DNA from 3 places in the Arthrobacter sp. B0316-5-4 genome. Region 3 is predicted to be linked to each of the others. Evidence: riboswitches for the same ligand, from Rfam matches in the RefSeq annotation. Region 3 holds a riboswitch; each other region holds the start of a gene.

Region 1 (4,168 bases), on a different contig from region 3:
GCCGCCCGTACCAGCAGCTGGGGGTGTCCAAGAACGTCAACTACACCTACGACGCCGCCCGTGCGGCGGGCGATCGGATCACTGGCATCTGGGTTAATGGCGCTGTGATCGACCCCGCAAAGCAGTACAGGATCGGTACCTTCAGCTTCCTCGCAACCGGCGGTGACAACTTCCGGGTCTTCAAGGAGGGCAGCAACACGAAGGACACGGGCCTGGTGGACCGTGACGCCTGGATCAAGTACCTCCAGACGCACAACCCGGTCTCGCCGGACTTCGCACGCCGCTCAGTTGCTGTGGCGAACTCCACCACAGCCGAGGTCAAGGCTGGCGAATCCATCACGCTGGCGGTCTCCAAGCTGAACCTGACCTCCATCGGCAGCCCTGCGAACACCTCGCTGAAGGCGGTCTTTGTCGACGCCAAGGGCGCCTCCGTGGCAGTCGGGGACGTTCCGGTGACCGCCGGCGCGGCGACCGTCAACGTGAAGGTGCCCGCTGCAGCGGCCGCAGGTACAGGCACCCTGGTGCTGACCGCCGTCGAGTCCGGAACGGTAGTGAAGGCCCTGGTCAAGGTGGCAGCGAGCGGGCCCAACCCGCCGCAGTGCACCCCGCCCACCAAGCCCTCCAAGTGGTACGACATTGTGGGCTGGCTGCGGTACGGCATCGAATGGTTGCAGTACCAGAAATGCCTGAGGGGCTAAGCGCCCCATAGCATGACCCCAAGAGACAGGCCCCTCACGATTCGTTCGTGAGGGGCCTGTCTTGTGGTTACTTGTTTGCCGGCTCCGGGTCCTGGACCCTGGCAGCATCACTGCGCAGCTCGGCCTGGAAAGCCGCGTAACGGGCCAGGTGGGCCGGACGGCGTCGGAGTACCGCCCAAGCGACCCCCAGGATCACGAACCACAGCGGCGTGGCGAGCAACGCTGTGAGGGTGTCCGGCTGGGTGGTCAGCGCCCACAGCACGAAGGCAAAGAAGGCGAACACCACCCACACCATGGCCACTCCACCCGGCATTTTGAACGCCGAAGATTCGTGCAGGTGGGGGCGGCGCTTCCGGAAGGCCAGGTAGCTGGCCAGGATGATCGACCATACGAAGACGAAGCAGACGGCAGACACGGTGGTCACCATGTCGAACGCCTTACCGACGTCCTGGCCGGCGTACATGAGCACGACGCCGGACAGCAACAGAACGCAGGACAGGAACAGTGCGTTGCGGGGTACTTTGCGTCCGGAGAGCGCGCCGAACACCTTGGGGGCATCGCCTTCCTGGGCGAGGCCGAACACCATGCGGGACGTGGAGTAGATTCCTGAGTTGGCTGAGGACATGGCGGACGTGAGGACCACCAGGTTGACGATGGTGGCTGCTGCGCCCAGACCGGCCAGCGAGAACATGGCAATGAACGGACTGTGACCGGCAGCGAACTGGGTCCACGGGGTGACGGACATCAGGATGATCAGGGCGCCCACGTAGAAGAGGAGCACACGGATGGGAATCGAGTTGATGGCCTTGGGCAGGTTCTTTTCAGGGTCCTTGGCCTCAGCCGCAGTGGTTCCCACCAGTTCGATGCCGACGAAAGCGAAGACCGCGATCTGGAATCCGGCGACGAAACCCATGAATTCGTTCGGGAAGAAGCCTCCATGGCTCCAGAGGTTGGTGAAGCTGGCCGGGCCTGCTTCGGACTGGAATCCGCTGAAGATCATGAACAGGCCAACAATGATCAGGGCCGCGATGGCGACGATCTTGATGAGGGCGAACCAGAACTCGGTTTCGCCGAATGCCTTCACCGTTGCCAGGTTCAACAGCAGGAGGATGCCGATGGTAATCAGCCCCGGCACCCAGAGCGGAAGGGAAGGCCACAGCTCCTGCGAGTAGCCCGCTATCGCGATGACGTCCGCGATTCCCGTGATGACCCAGCAGAACCAGTACGTCCAACCGGTGAAGAAGCCGGCCCAAGGACCCAGGAGGTCAGCTGCGAAGTCGCTGAAGGATTTGTAGTTCAGGTTGCTGAGCAGCAGTTCGCCCATGGCACGCATGACGAAGAACAGCATGAAGCCGATGATCATGTACACGAAGATGACGGACGGGCCGGCGGCGGAGATGGTTTTGCCGGATCCCATGAAAAGGCCTGTTCCGATTGCTCCGCCGATGGCGATGAGCTGGATGTGGCGGTTGCTGAGCTGGCGCTCAAGATGCGGTGAATCGGTACCGGTTGAGGGTGGGCGCTGAATCGTCAAAGGAACTCCATCGTTCAGGCGGCACTGGGTGCCACAAGATTCGGGTTCCTCCCCGCTCTGTAGATGGACCTGAGAGTTTCCGCAGGCGTGGGCCTGCTTGCACCTTCGGTGAGCCCGGCGTTCCGGACTGCTTTCCAGAGTTGCCTCGCCGCGGCGGTACATGGGCCTGAGAGATTCCTGGGGAGGGTTTGCTCCTACGGCGCCTGTGGTGATGTACCGGCAGGGCTCTCCCGCCGCGGATCAAAAGCGCGCACCACCAGTTCGGTGATGCAGCTCACACACTAACGAAGGCCGGGCGGCACTGCAACCCTGGGTCCTCAGCGGGCCAGAATGCTACGCGCAATCTCATCGGCATCCCGGAGGGTCCGCTGCCCGCTGGCATAGGCCTGCCCGGTCCGGGGCCGGGCCTCCGCAGCGATGGCCGTGCCCCACTGTGAAGCGGACAACTGCAGGCCCAGCACGTACAGGTTTTCGGTGACCGACCCGTTGGCCGCCAGGGGCCGATACGGATGCGGCACAACGTCCAGGCCGGTGGTCTGCATGGGAGTACCCTCGACGCTCATCATGATCTTGGTGCGGACCAGCCCGTCAGCCATGAGCTGTTCCAACAGCGGAGAGAGGTTGATGCCCACCCTGTTGGCGGGCGACATCGCCTCGATCAGGGTTCGCGCTTCCACCGGAGCGTCATGTACCCAAGGCGAAACCGCCCGGAACAGTTTCGCGCTCCGGTCCACGCTGAACTTCGGGTCCGGCCCAACAAAACTTACGACGCCGGCACGCGCCAAGGCGGCCAGCTGCTCCGAACGCAGCGCGGGCGCCCCGCTGGCCAGCCCTTCGACGAAGGATTCGAACCAGCCCCGAAGCCCCGCCAACCAGGATTCGTCCGTGATGCCACCATCAGCCACCACGGATTTCAGGATCGCCCGGCCGGTGTGGAGCGCACCGATCGCCATCTTCACGGGGTCCGATTCACCCAAGGCCGATCGGCGCGCATCATCATCCAGGTACGCCGTGACTGCCGCGTCCAGCTCCCGCCTTGACGCAAAAGTACGTCCGGCCAGCGGCGCGGCGAGTCCGCGAAGATTCAGCCGGCGGGAAGCCACGACGTGCTTTTCCACGAGATCACCCACATCGATTTCCCACTTCGCGGTGGTGTGCGCGTGCGGTTGGAGCGCGTCCTCGAGGTCCGCCAGGAACTGCGCAGGATCCTTGATCGCAGCGGGTTGTGAACGGGCCAGCGTTGAGTAATACGCCCACAGTGCATCACGGTGGAGCAGCGGCCAAAGGTCGTGGTCGAAACCGGGCTGGATTCCGGCCGCCCGGAACCGGTCCACGGCGTCTTCGGTCAGGTAGCGCATGGTGATGCTGCTGGGGTAGTAGCCAGCCAGCCCTGCCTTGGCACGGTAAGGAGTGCCCCGCCGGGAGGCAGCAATGATCCTGGGTTCCCTGCCCGATGCCCGATACTCCAGCACGCCTGCCCCGGGAGAACCGGCCTCGACGAACTTGCCGCCACGGCCCTCAGTCAGCTGGCCCATGACGTCGAAGAAGTTCAAACCCATGCCGCGGATCAGCACCGGCTCGTTATCCGGCACTGCCTCCCAGTCGACGTCCGCTGGCGGTGCTGGCGGGAAATAGAGCAGCCCTTGCTCCTCCGCGGCGCTCTTGAAAGACCTCTGCTCGGGATTTAGCCGGGACTCGATGTGACCCAGTGCGAGGACCACGGAACCGACGGTGAGGATCGCACCGTTGGCGAGTTCGACGTCGAACGCGTTTTTGGTTCCGTCCTTCACCGGTCGCGCCGCCACGGCTGAGGTCTCATGGAACGTGACCTCGACGCCGTCGGGCAGCCGTTCGAGCAACCCGTCAAGCGTTTGGCGCAAGTACCGCCCATACAGGGCACGGCTGGGGAAGTCATGTGATTCGAGGGTGGCAAGCT
Region 2 (4,168 bases), on a different contig from region 3:
ACTTGGTGGCTTCTGTGAGGCCCTGGCCGCCCATGAGCTTCACGTAAGCCCAGGAGATCGGCAGGACGCCGGCGGATCCATAACGCGAAGCGGAAATCGCGACGCCATGACCCGGTTCATGGGCTGCCTTGTTGGCATCGCCCGGCATGAACGGTGCCAGGTGTGCCTTGGCCGCAACCGGCCCAACGCCGGGTCCGCCGCCACCATGCGGGATGCAGAAGGTCTTGTGCAGGTTAAGGTGGGAGACGTCGCCGCCGAACTTGCCAGGCTGGGCCAAGCCAACCAGTGCGTTGAGGTTGGCGCCGTCAACATAGACCTGGCCACCGGCTGCGTGGATCGCGTCGCAGACTTCCCGGACATCAGCGTCGTAGACACCGTGCGTGGACGGGTAGGTGATCATAATGCAGGACAGGACGTCCTTGTTGGCTTCGATCTTGGCGGTCAGGTCCGCGTGGTCGATGGTGCCATCAGCAGCGGTCGCCACCACAACCACCTTCATGCCTGCCAGCACTGCCGATGCGGCGTTGGTGCCGTGGGCGGAAGCGGGGATCAGGCAGACAGTGCGCTGCTCGTCGCCCCGGGAGAGGTGGTAGCCGCGGATCGCGAGGAGCCCGGCGAGCTCACCCTGGGAACCGGCGTTCGGCTGGATGGAGACCTGGTCGTAGCCGGTGATCTCGGTCAGGTCCGCTTCCAGGTCCTCGATCAGTTCACGCCAGCCCGCTGTCTGGTGGTCGGGAGCGAAAGGGTGGATGGAGGCGAACTCCGGCCAGGAGATGGCTTCCATCTCCGCGGTGGCGTTCAGCTTCATGGTGCACGAACCCAGCGGGATCATGGTGCGGTCCAGCGCAAGGTCCCGGTCGGACAGCTTGCGGATATAGCGCAACAACTGCGTCTCGGAACGGTGCGTATTGAACACCGGATGCTGCAGGAAATCGCTGGTCCGGACCACGTCCGCGGGCAGCTCGAAGTCGGCCGCGTCCCTTACCGGACCGGCACCAAAGGCAACGGCTACTGCGGAGAGGACCTCCGGCGTCGTGGTTTCATCAATGGAGACACCCACGGTGTCGGCGTCGATGAACCGGAGGTTGATACCGCGGGCTTCGGCGGCGGCGATGACTTTGTCCGCCTTGCCTGGGACCCGGACCGTGAGGGTGTCGAAGAAGGACTCGGTCTCGAGTTCGCGGCCAGCCGCCTTCAGCGCCGTCGCAAGCGTGCGTGCATGGCCGTGAACGGTTTCGGCGATCGACTTCAGGCCTTCCGGGCCGTGGTAAACCGCGTACATCGAAGCCACGATGGCCAGCAATGCCTGGGCCGTACAGATGTTGGACGTGGCCTTTTCGCGGCGGATGTGCTGCTCACGGGTCTGCAGCGCCAAGCGGTAGGCGGGAACGCCCGCGTTGTCCTTGGAGACGCCGACGATGCGGCCAGGGAGCGTGCGCTCCATGCCTTCGCGGACGGCCATGTAGGCGGCGTGCGGGCCGCCGAAGAACAACGGGACGCCGAAACGCTGCGCGGTTCCGACGGCGACATCGGCACCTTGCTCACCGGGCGACGTGATGAGGGTGAGCGCCAGGAGGTCGGCAGCGACGGTGACGAGTGCGCCGCGCTCCTTGGCCTCCGCGATCACGGAAGAGTGGTCGAACACGCGACCCGAGACGCCCGGCTGCTGCAGGACAATACCGTTGATGTCGCCGTCGGGCAGGCCGGCAGAAAGGTCCGCGATCTCGACCTCGAAGCCCAGCGCCTCAGCGCGGCCCCTGACGATCGCGATGGTCTGCGGGAGGAGATCCGCATCCAGGACAGTCTTGCCGTCCTTGGCGGTCTTGGACTTGTTGGCGCGCCGCATCAGCAGCACTGCCTCTGCGACGGCGGTAGCTTCGTCCAGCAGCGAGGCGTTGGCCACGGGAAGTCCAGTAAGGTCCTGGACCATGGTCTGGAAGTTGAGCAACGCTTCGAGGCGGCCCTGGGAAATTTCCGGCTGGTACGGGGTGTAGGCCGTGTACCAAGCGGGCGATTCCAGGATGTTGCGGCGGATAACGGGCGGGGTCACGGTGTCGTAGTAGCCCTGGCCGATCATCTGCACGGCGGTTTTGTTCTTGGAAGCCAGCTTGCGCAGCTCGGTGAGGACCTGCACCTCGGTGAGGGCGTCCTGCAACTTCAGGGCAGTGTCCTGGCGGATGGAATCGGGGACAGCAACGTCCACCAAGCCGTCGACAGAGTCGTAGCCGATGGCCTTGAGCATGGTGTCAACATCGGCCTGGCGCCGTGCGCCGATATGCCGGTCCGCGAACGCGGTAGGGGTTGATTGAACAGTCAAGAGGAACTCCATGATTCAGGCGCCCACTGAGCGCCACGATGATGTGGGTTCCTCCCCGCTCTGTATTGGACCTGAGAGATTCCGCAGGAATGGTTGCCTGCTTGCACCGTCGGTGAGCCCGGTTGCCCGGACTGCTTTCCAGAGTTGCCTAACCGCGGCGGTACATGGGCCTGAGAGATTCCTGGGGAGGATTTGCTCCTACGGCGCCTGACTGGATGTACCGGCAGGACTCTCCCGCCGCAGATCAAAAGCGTTGCATCACGTGAGTGACACGCTTCACACCATAGCCGGTTATTTTGAAAAAGCGCAAGCAAGCTGTGGCTACTGATGCATCGCTTCGTGGATCTGCAGCGCGAACCACAACTGCGCAACTGTGGACGTTTCACCCATGTCCAGCCCCGTCAACTCACCGATTTTTCGGATCCGGTAGATGATGGTTTGCCGGTGCGCGAACAGCGCCGCAGCAGTCTTTTGCCAGGAACGTTGAGAGTCCAAATATGTCCTCAGGGTCAGGATCAGATCACCGTCCTGGCTCTGCTCGTAGTCGAAAATCGGACCCAGCAGGCGCCGCACCAACGCCGTCCCCTCCTCGAATCCGGTCAACCCAAGCCACGACGGTCCCTGCGCGTATCGGGCCAATTCCAGCCTGTTGGCACGGGCTGACCCCAGGGCCCACAGGGACTCCTGCAACGCCCGCTGGATCCCGGCAACAGCCGCCGGCGCGCTGATCCCGATCACGCTGCCAAGGCCACCGCAATGCACCAGGACGTCGTCGGATACATCCGCTGGAACCACCACGTGGAGCCGGTTGTTCCGCTTCAAGGACGCCGACGCAACCCCATGCCGCCACAGTTCGATATGGACGCCGGCCAGCCGGTCGTCTTCGTGCGCTTGCGTTGCGTTACCCGATGCCATGGTGACCATCAGGAAGTCCGTAGCCGGTATGCCGAACGAGACCATCCGGCTTTCCATTTCCGCCACCCCGAGCCGTCCGTCCGCGGCCTGCAGCAGGAACTCGCCGGCCAGCCGGTGGCGGCTTTCAAGCGACAGGACAATCCGCGAGAGCTGCAGTCCCAGCACGGTTGCGGCGTGGAGGAGTACGACGGCGTCCGGGTGCGGTTCGCTGTTGGGCAGCACCACCAGGAGCGCATTCGCGTGGGTGGGGATGTCCATGGTCAGCACGTGCCGGCCACGGATCCGATGCCACTGGAAGTTCTTCCCAGCGGGCGCCGCCTGCCCTGAGGATGCCTGGCCCGACGCGGGAGCCCAGGCGTCGGCCAGGAAATCCGGCAGCGCCTGCCCGTCCGGATGCCAGGGGTGGAGGCAGCTGCGGTCCACCACAAACAAATGGGCATCAAGCTCCGTCGCAAGCCGCTGCACCAGGCTTTGCCAATGGTCCTCGGAGGCGCCGGCTGTCCGCAACAGGTCATAAACCCGCGCGGTTTGCCTGAGCCGGCGCGATTCTTCGAGGAGCGAGGATTCGGCCACAGAGCGCGCAATGGCGATGAACGGCAGCGGATACGGAATGTTGATCAGGGGCAGGGGCAACTGTTCACAGGCCGCCAGGAACCCGGCCGTCAGCGGCGGTGCGTGCATCTTCTCGCCGATCGCCAAGGCGCTGGCACCTGCGTCCACCAATGCCTCGGCGAGCGCCACCTGGCCCGCCGGATCGGGCGGGATGGACAGCCCGTTGGTCATCATGAGTTCGCCGCCCGTGACCCATTCCCACAGCCTGGGGAGGTCTGAGGTGTGTGCCCAGGTGATGCGGTTGTCTTGTCCGGCGGCACCGGCCAAGAGCGTGAGTCCCAACTGCGGCTCAGCCACGAGTTCGGCGACCGTAATGGCGATTCC
Region 3 (4,168 bases):
CGTCAACCCGCCAGCCACCACGTAGCCGGGCCGGATCTTTTTGACCAGGGGCACCACCAGCAGGCCGGCGATGACTGTTGCCAGGAGCGCGGGGATCATTGCGATACCAGCCTCCATGGGGGACTGACCTTCAACCAATTGCAGGTGCTGCGCGAAGAAGTAGATGAAGCCGGTCATGGAGAACAGCGAGAGTACGTTGGCAATGATCGCCGTACTGAACACCTTGTTCTTGAACAGGCTGACATCCAGCATCGGGCTGTCGATCTTCTGCTGGCGACGGACGAAGAGAACACCCATCACCAAGCCGAAAAGCATGAACACCGCTGCTGTCGGCCCAAAGCCGTGCACCGCGAATTCCTTGATGCCGTAGACAAACGGAGCCATGGTGAATATCGACAGAGCGATGCTGGGGACATCCACGCGGCCGGGGTTTGCGTCCTTGGACTCGGGGATCAAGGCCCTGCCGAAGGCGAGCAGCGGCAGCAGCAGGAAGGCTGCCACCAGGAAAACGGCGCCCCACCAGAAGTGTTCTACCAGCCAACCGCCGAAGATCGGGCCGAGGGCGGCACCACCGGAGAACCCGGCAGCCCATACGGCGATTGCGAGCCGGCGGCGGTTGGGGTCGGTGAAGATGTTCCGGATCAGGGAAAGCGTGGAGGGCATCAGCATTGCGCCGAAGACGCCAAGGCCGGCGCGGCCGGCAATCAGCCATTCGGCGGAAGGCGCGAACGCCGTAGCAGCCGACACCGCAGCGAAGCCTGTGCTGCCGATCAGGAGCAGCCGCCGTCGTCCGATCCTATCGCCGAGGTTGCCCATGGAAACGAGGAGCGCGGCAAGGACCAGCGGGTAGGCGTCCACGATCCAGAGCAGCTGCACGCCGCCAACATCCAGGGATCGGGCAATTTCGGGCAGGGCAAAGGTGAGCGCGGTGTTGTCGACGGCCACCAGCAGTACCGGGAACATCAGGAGTGCCAGGGCCGTCCAGTCGCGCCACGGTGCTGCAGGGCCCATGACGGGACGAGCGGAACGGGGAGCTTTGGTGGAGGACGGCGAGAACATGCTCTTACTGTACCGTCCAGACGGTATAGTTTCAAATTAAACCCCAGCAAACCTTTAGGGAATGATGTACACATGCCACGAAAACCAGTTGCCCGGGACGCCGTCCTGGATGCCTACGAAGCCCTCCTCATAGAGGTAGGGGAGCGGGCTGCCACGCTCGACGCTGTCGCCAAACGGGCCGGCGTCTCCAAGGGTGGGTTGCTGTACCACTTTCCCAACAAGGAGTCGCTGATCAGCGCCCTGCTGGAACGCCTGGACCAACTGGCCGAACAGGATATTGAGCAGATGAGGGCCGCGCCGGACGGTGCTGCCGCCTACTTCATCCGGACGTCCCTGTGGGCCGGGACGCCGATGGACCGTGCGTTTGTTGCCGCGACCCGCCTGGCCGAGGTTGCCCACGAAGAAACCCGCCGCAGGTTTGCCGGAATCCAAAAGCAATGGCTCGATGTCCTCGCCAAGGATGTCGGCCCCGAGGTCGCGAAGGCCGTTAGCTACATGGGCGACGGGCTGTATTTCAACGCAATGTTCGAGGGCGGCCAGGAGGCCGGCAACGATGGCCGGGAGGCCGACGTCGAAATCCTGCTCGGAGTGCTGGAGCGGCTGCGGAAGTAGCACGTCAGCCCATTTGCGGCGACGCCCCGCACGTAGGACAATTAACCCTTGTGGCCTGCCCTGAACCGGGGTCACGTTATAACTGAACATTGCCTATGATCTGCGGCGGGAGAGTCCTGCAAGCATGTGATGCAGGCGCCGTAGGAGCAAACCCTCCCCAGGAATCTCTCAGGCCCACGCACCGCCGCGGCAAGGCAACTCTGGAAAGCAGCAGGCGTTCTGCCCACCTAAGGGTGAAAGAGCGTTGTGCTCACCGACGGTGCAAGCGATGTTGTCCAAACAGCGCGGAAACTCTCAGGTCCAATACAGAGCGGGGAGGAACCCAGCCGCTGTGGCGTACCCAAACGCCGCCCAAGTAATGGAGTTCCTTCGTGACGGTTAGTTCTGCCTCCACCACCTTCGTCGATCGGCATATCGGCGCCCGCCGCCAGGCCGACATTGAGACCATGCTCAAGTCCGTCGGCTACGACACTGTTGATTCGTTGGTCGACACCGCCGTTCCCAACGATATCCGCCAGGACGTCGCCCTCACCCTGCAGAACGCCCTGAGCGAAGTCGAAGTCCTGGCTGAGCTGCGCAAGCTCGCCTCGAAGAACAAGACTGCCGTCCAGATGATCGGGCAGGGCTACTACGACACCGTCACGCCGGCTGTCATCCGCCGCAACATACTTGAGTCCCCGGCCTGGTACACGGCGTACACCCCGTACCAGCCGGAAATCTCGCAGGGCCGCCTCGAAGCACTGCTCAACTTCCAGACCATGGTCCAGGACCTGGTGGGCCTGCCCATCGCCAACGCCTCCCTCCTGGACGAAGCAACGGCCGTGGCCGAGGCCGTCCTGATGATGCGCCGCGCCAACAAGAACAAGGCTGCCCAGGACGGCAAGACCGTTCTCGACGCCGACTGCCTCCCGCAGACCATCGCGATCGTGAAGGGCCGCGCCGAGGCACTGGGTTTCGAGGTTGAGGTTGCCGATCTCAGCGCCGGCCTCCCGGAGGGTGCCATCAACGGCGTCGTCCTCCAGCAGCCGGGCGTTTCCGGTCGCGTGTTCGACCACTCTGCCGTCATTGCCGAGGCCAAGGAGCGCGGTGCGCTGGTCACCGTCGCGGCCGACCTCCTCTCCCTGACGCTCATCACCCCTCCCGGTGAGCAGGGCGCCGATATTGCTGTTGGTTCCGCGCAGCGCCTGGGCGTGCCGCTGTTCTTCGGCGGTCCGCACGCCGCTTACATGGCGGTCCAGAAGGGCCTGGAGCGTTCCATGCCCGGTCGCCTGGTGGGCGTTTCCAAGGACGACGCCGGTGTCCCCGCCTACCGCTTGGCGCTGCAGACCCGCGAGCAGCACATCCGCCGCGAGAAGGCCACGTCCAACATCTGTACCGCACAGGCGCTGCTGGCCATCGTGGCCTCGATGTACGCGGTTTACCATGGCCCCGAGGGCCTGAAGGCGATCGCGGAGACCGCACACGGACACGCCCGCACCTTGGCCGCATCCCTGAAGGCTGCCGGCGTCGAGGTCCTCCACGGCTCGTTCTTCGACACCATCACGGTCCGCGTTCCAGGCAAGGCTGCCGAAGTTGTTGCAGCGGCCGATGCGCGCGGTATTAACCTGCGCGGCGTCGACGCGGACACGGTTGGCATTTCGGTCGATGAAACCACTACTTCCGAGATTGTCGGTCGTGTCCTCGATGTCTTCGGCGCTTCGGTACTTGAGTCCGCTGAGGGCTTCGCGCTTGAAGCTTCAGTTGAGCGCACCAGCAACTTCATGCAGCACCCGGTGTTCAACACCCACCGCTCCGAAACCCAGCTCCTGCGTTACATCCGCAAGCTCTCCGACCGGGACCTCGCACTGGACCGCACCATGATCCCGCTGGGTTCGTGCACCATGAAGCTGAACGCCACGGCAGAGATGGAAGCCATTTCCTGGCCGGAGTTCGCCTCCATCCACCCGTTCGCGCCGGACTCCCAGACCGAAGGCTGGCGTGAGCTGATCACCGACCTCGAGGCGCAGCTGACCGAGATCACCGGCTACGACCAGGTCTCCATCCAGCCCAACGCCGGTTCCCAGGGTGAGCTGGCTGGCCTGCTGGCCATTCGCGGCTACCACCTCTCCAACGGCGATGACCAGCGCAACGTCTGCCTGATCCCGGCCTCCGCCCACGGCACCAACGCCGCGTCGGCAGTGCTCGCCGGCATGAAGGTAGTGGTTGTGGCCACCGCGCCCGATGGCACCATCGACCACGTCGACCTCAAGGCCAAGATCGAGGCCAACAGGGACGTCCTCTCTGCCATCATGATCACCTACCCGTCCACGCACGGTGTGTACGACGCCGACGTCCGCGAAGTCTGTGACGCCATCCACGAGGCCGGTGGCCAGGTCTACATCGACGGCGCCAACCTCAACGCGCTGGTTGGCTTGGCCCAGCCGGGCAAGTTCGGCGGCGACGTCTCCCACCTGAACCTGCACAAGACCTTCTGCATCCCGCACGGCGGTGGCGGACC

What was found. Region 3 has a riboswitch for glycine ahead of gcvP (aminomethyl-transferring glycine dehydrogenase). Riboswitches for the same ligand answer to the same signal wherever they lie in the genome.
Region 1: linked by a shared signal. The riboswitch ahead of cycA (D-serine/D-alanine/glycine transporter) and the one ahead of gcvP (aminomethyl-transferring glycine dehydrogenase) in region 3 are both predicted to bind glycine.
Region 2: linked by a shared signal. The riboswitch ahead of gcvP (aminomethyl-transferring glycine dehydrogenase) and the one ahead of gcvP (aminomethyl-transferring glycine dehydrogenase) in region 3 are both predicted to bind glycine.

What each region holds. Positions count from the first base shown of each region.
Region 1 covers NZ_JBNHFN010000003.1:699,544-703,711, reverse strand. Annotated here, with positions in the region: gene AC5RU9_RS11770 (ExeM/NucH family extracellular endonuclease) at 1-698, shown strand, start outside; gene cycA (D-serine/D-alanine/glycine transporter) at 766-2,232, opposite strand; glycine riboswitch at 2,377-2,475, opposite strand; gene AC5RU9_RS11760 (FAD/NAD(P)-binding protein) at 2,550-4,168, opposite strand, start outside.
Region 2 covers NZ_JBNHFN010000005.1:331,740-335,907, reverse strand. Annotated here, with positions in the region: gene gcvP (aminomethyl-transferring glycine dehydrogenase) at 1-2,329, opposite strand, end outside; glycine riboswitch at 2,466-2,564, opposite strand; gene AC5RU9_RS17140 (PucR family transcriptional regulator) at 2,639-4,165, opposite strand.
Region 3 covers NZ_JBNHFN010000004.1:705,762-709,929, reverse strand. Annotated here, with positions in the region: gene AC5RU9_RS15220 (MFS transporter) at 1-1,059, opposite strand, end outside; gene AC5RU9_RS15215 (TetR/AcrR family transcriptional regulator) at 1,132-1,671, shown strand; glycine riboswitch at 1,768-1,865, shown strand; glycine riboswitch at 1,867-1,990, shown strand; gene gcvP (aminomethyl-transferring glycine dehydrogenase) at 2,043-4,168, shown strand, end outside.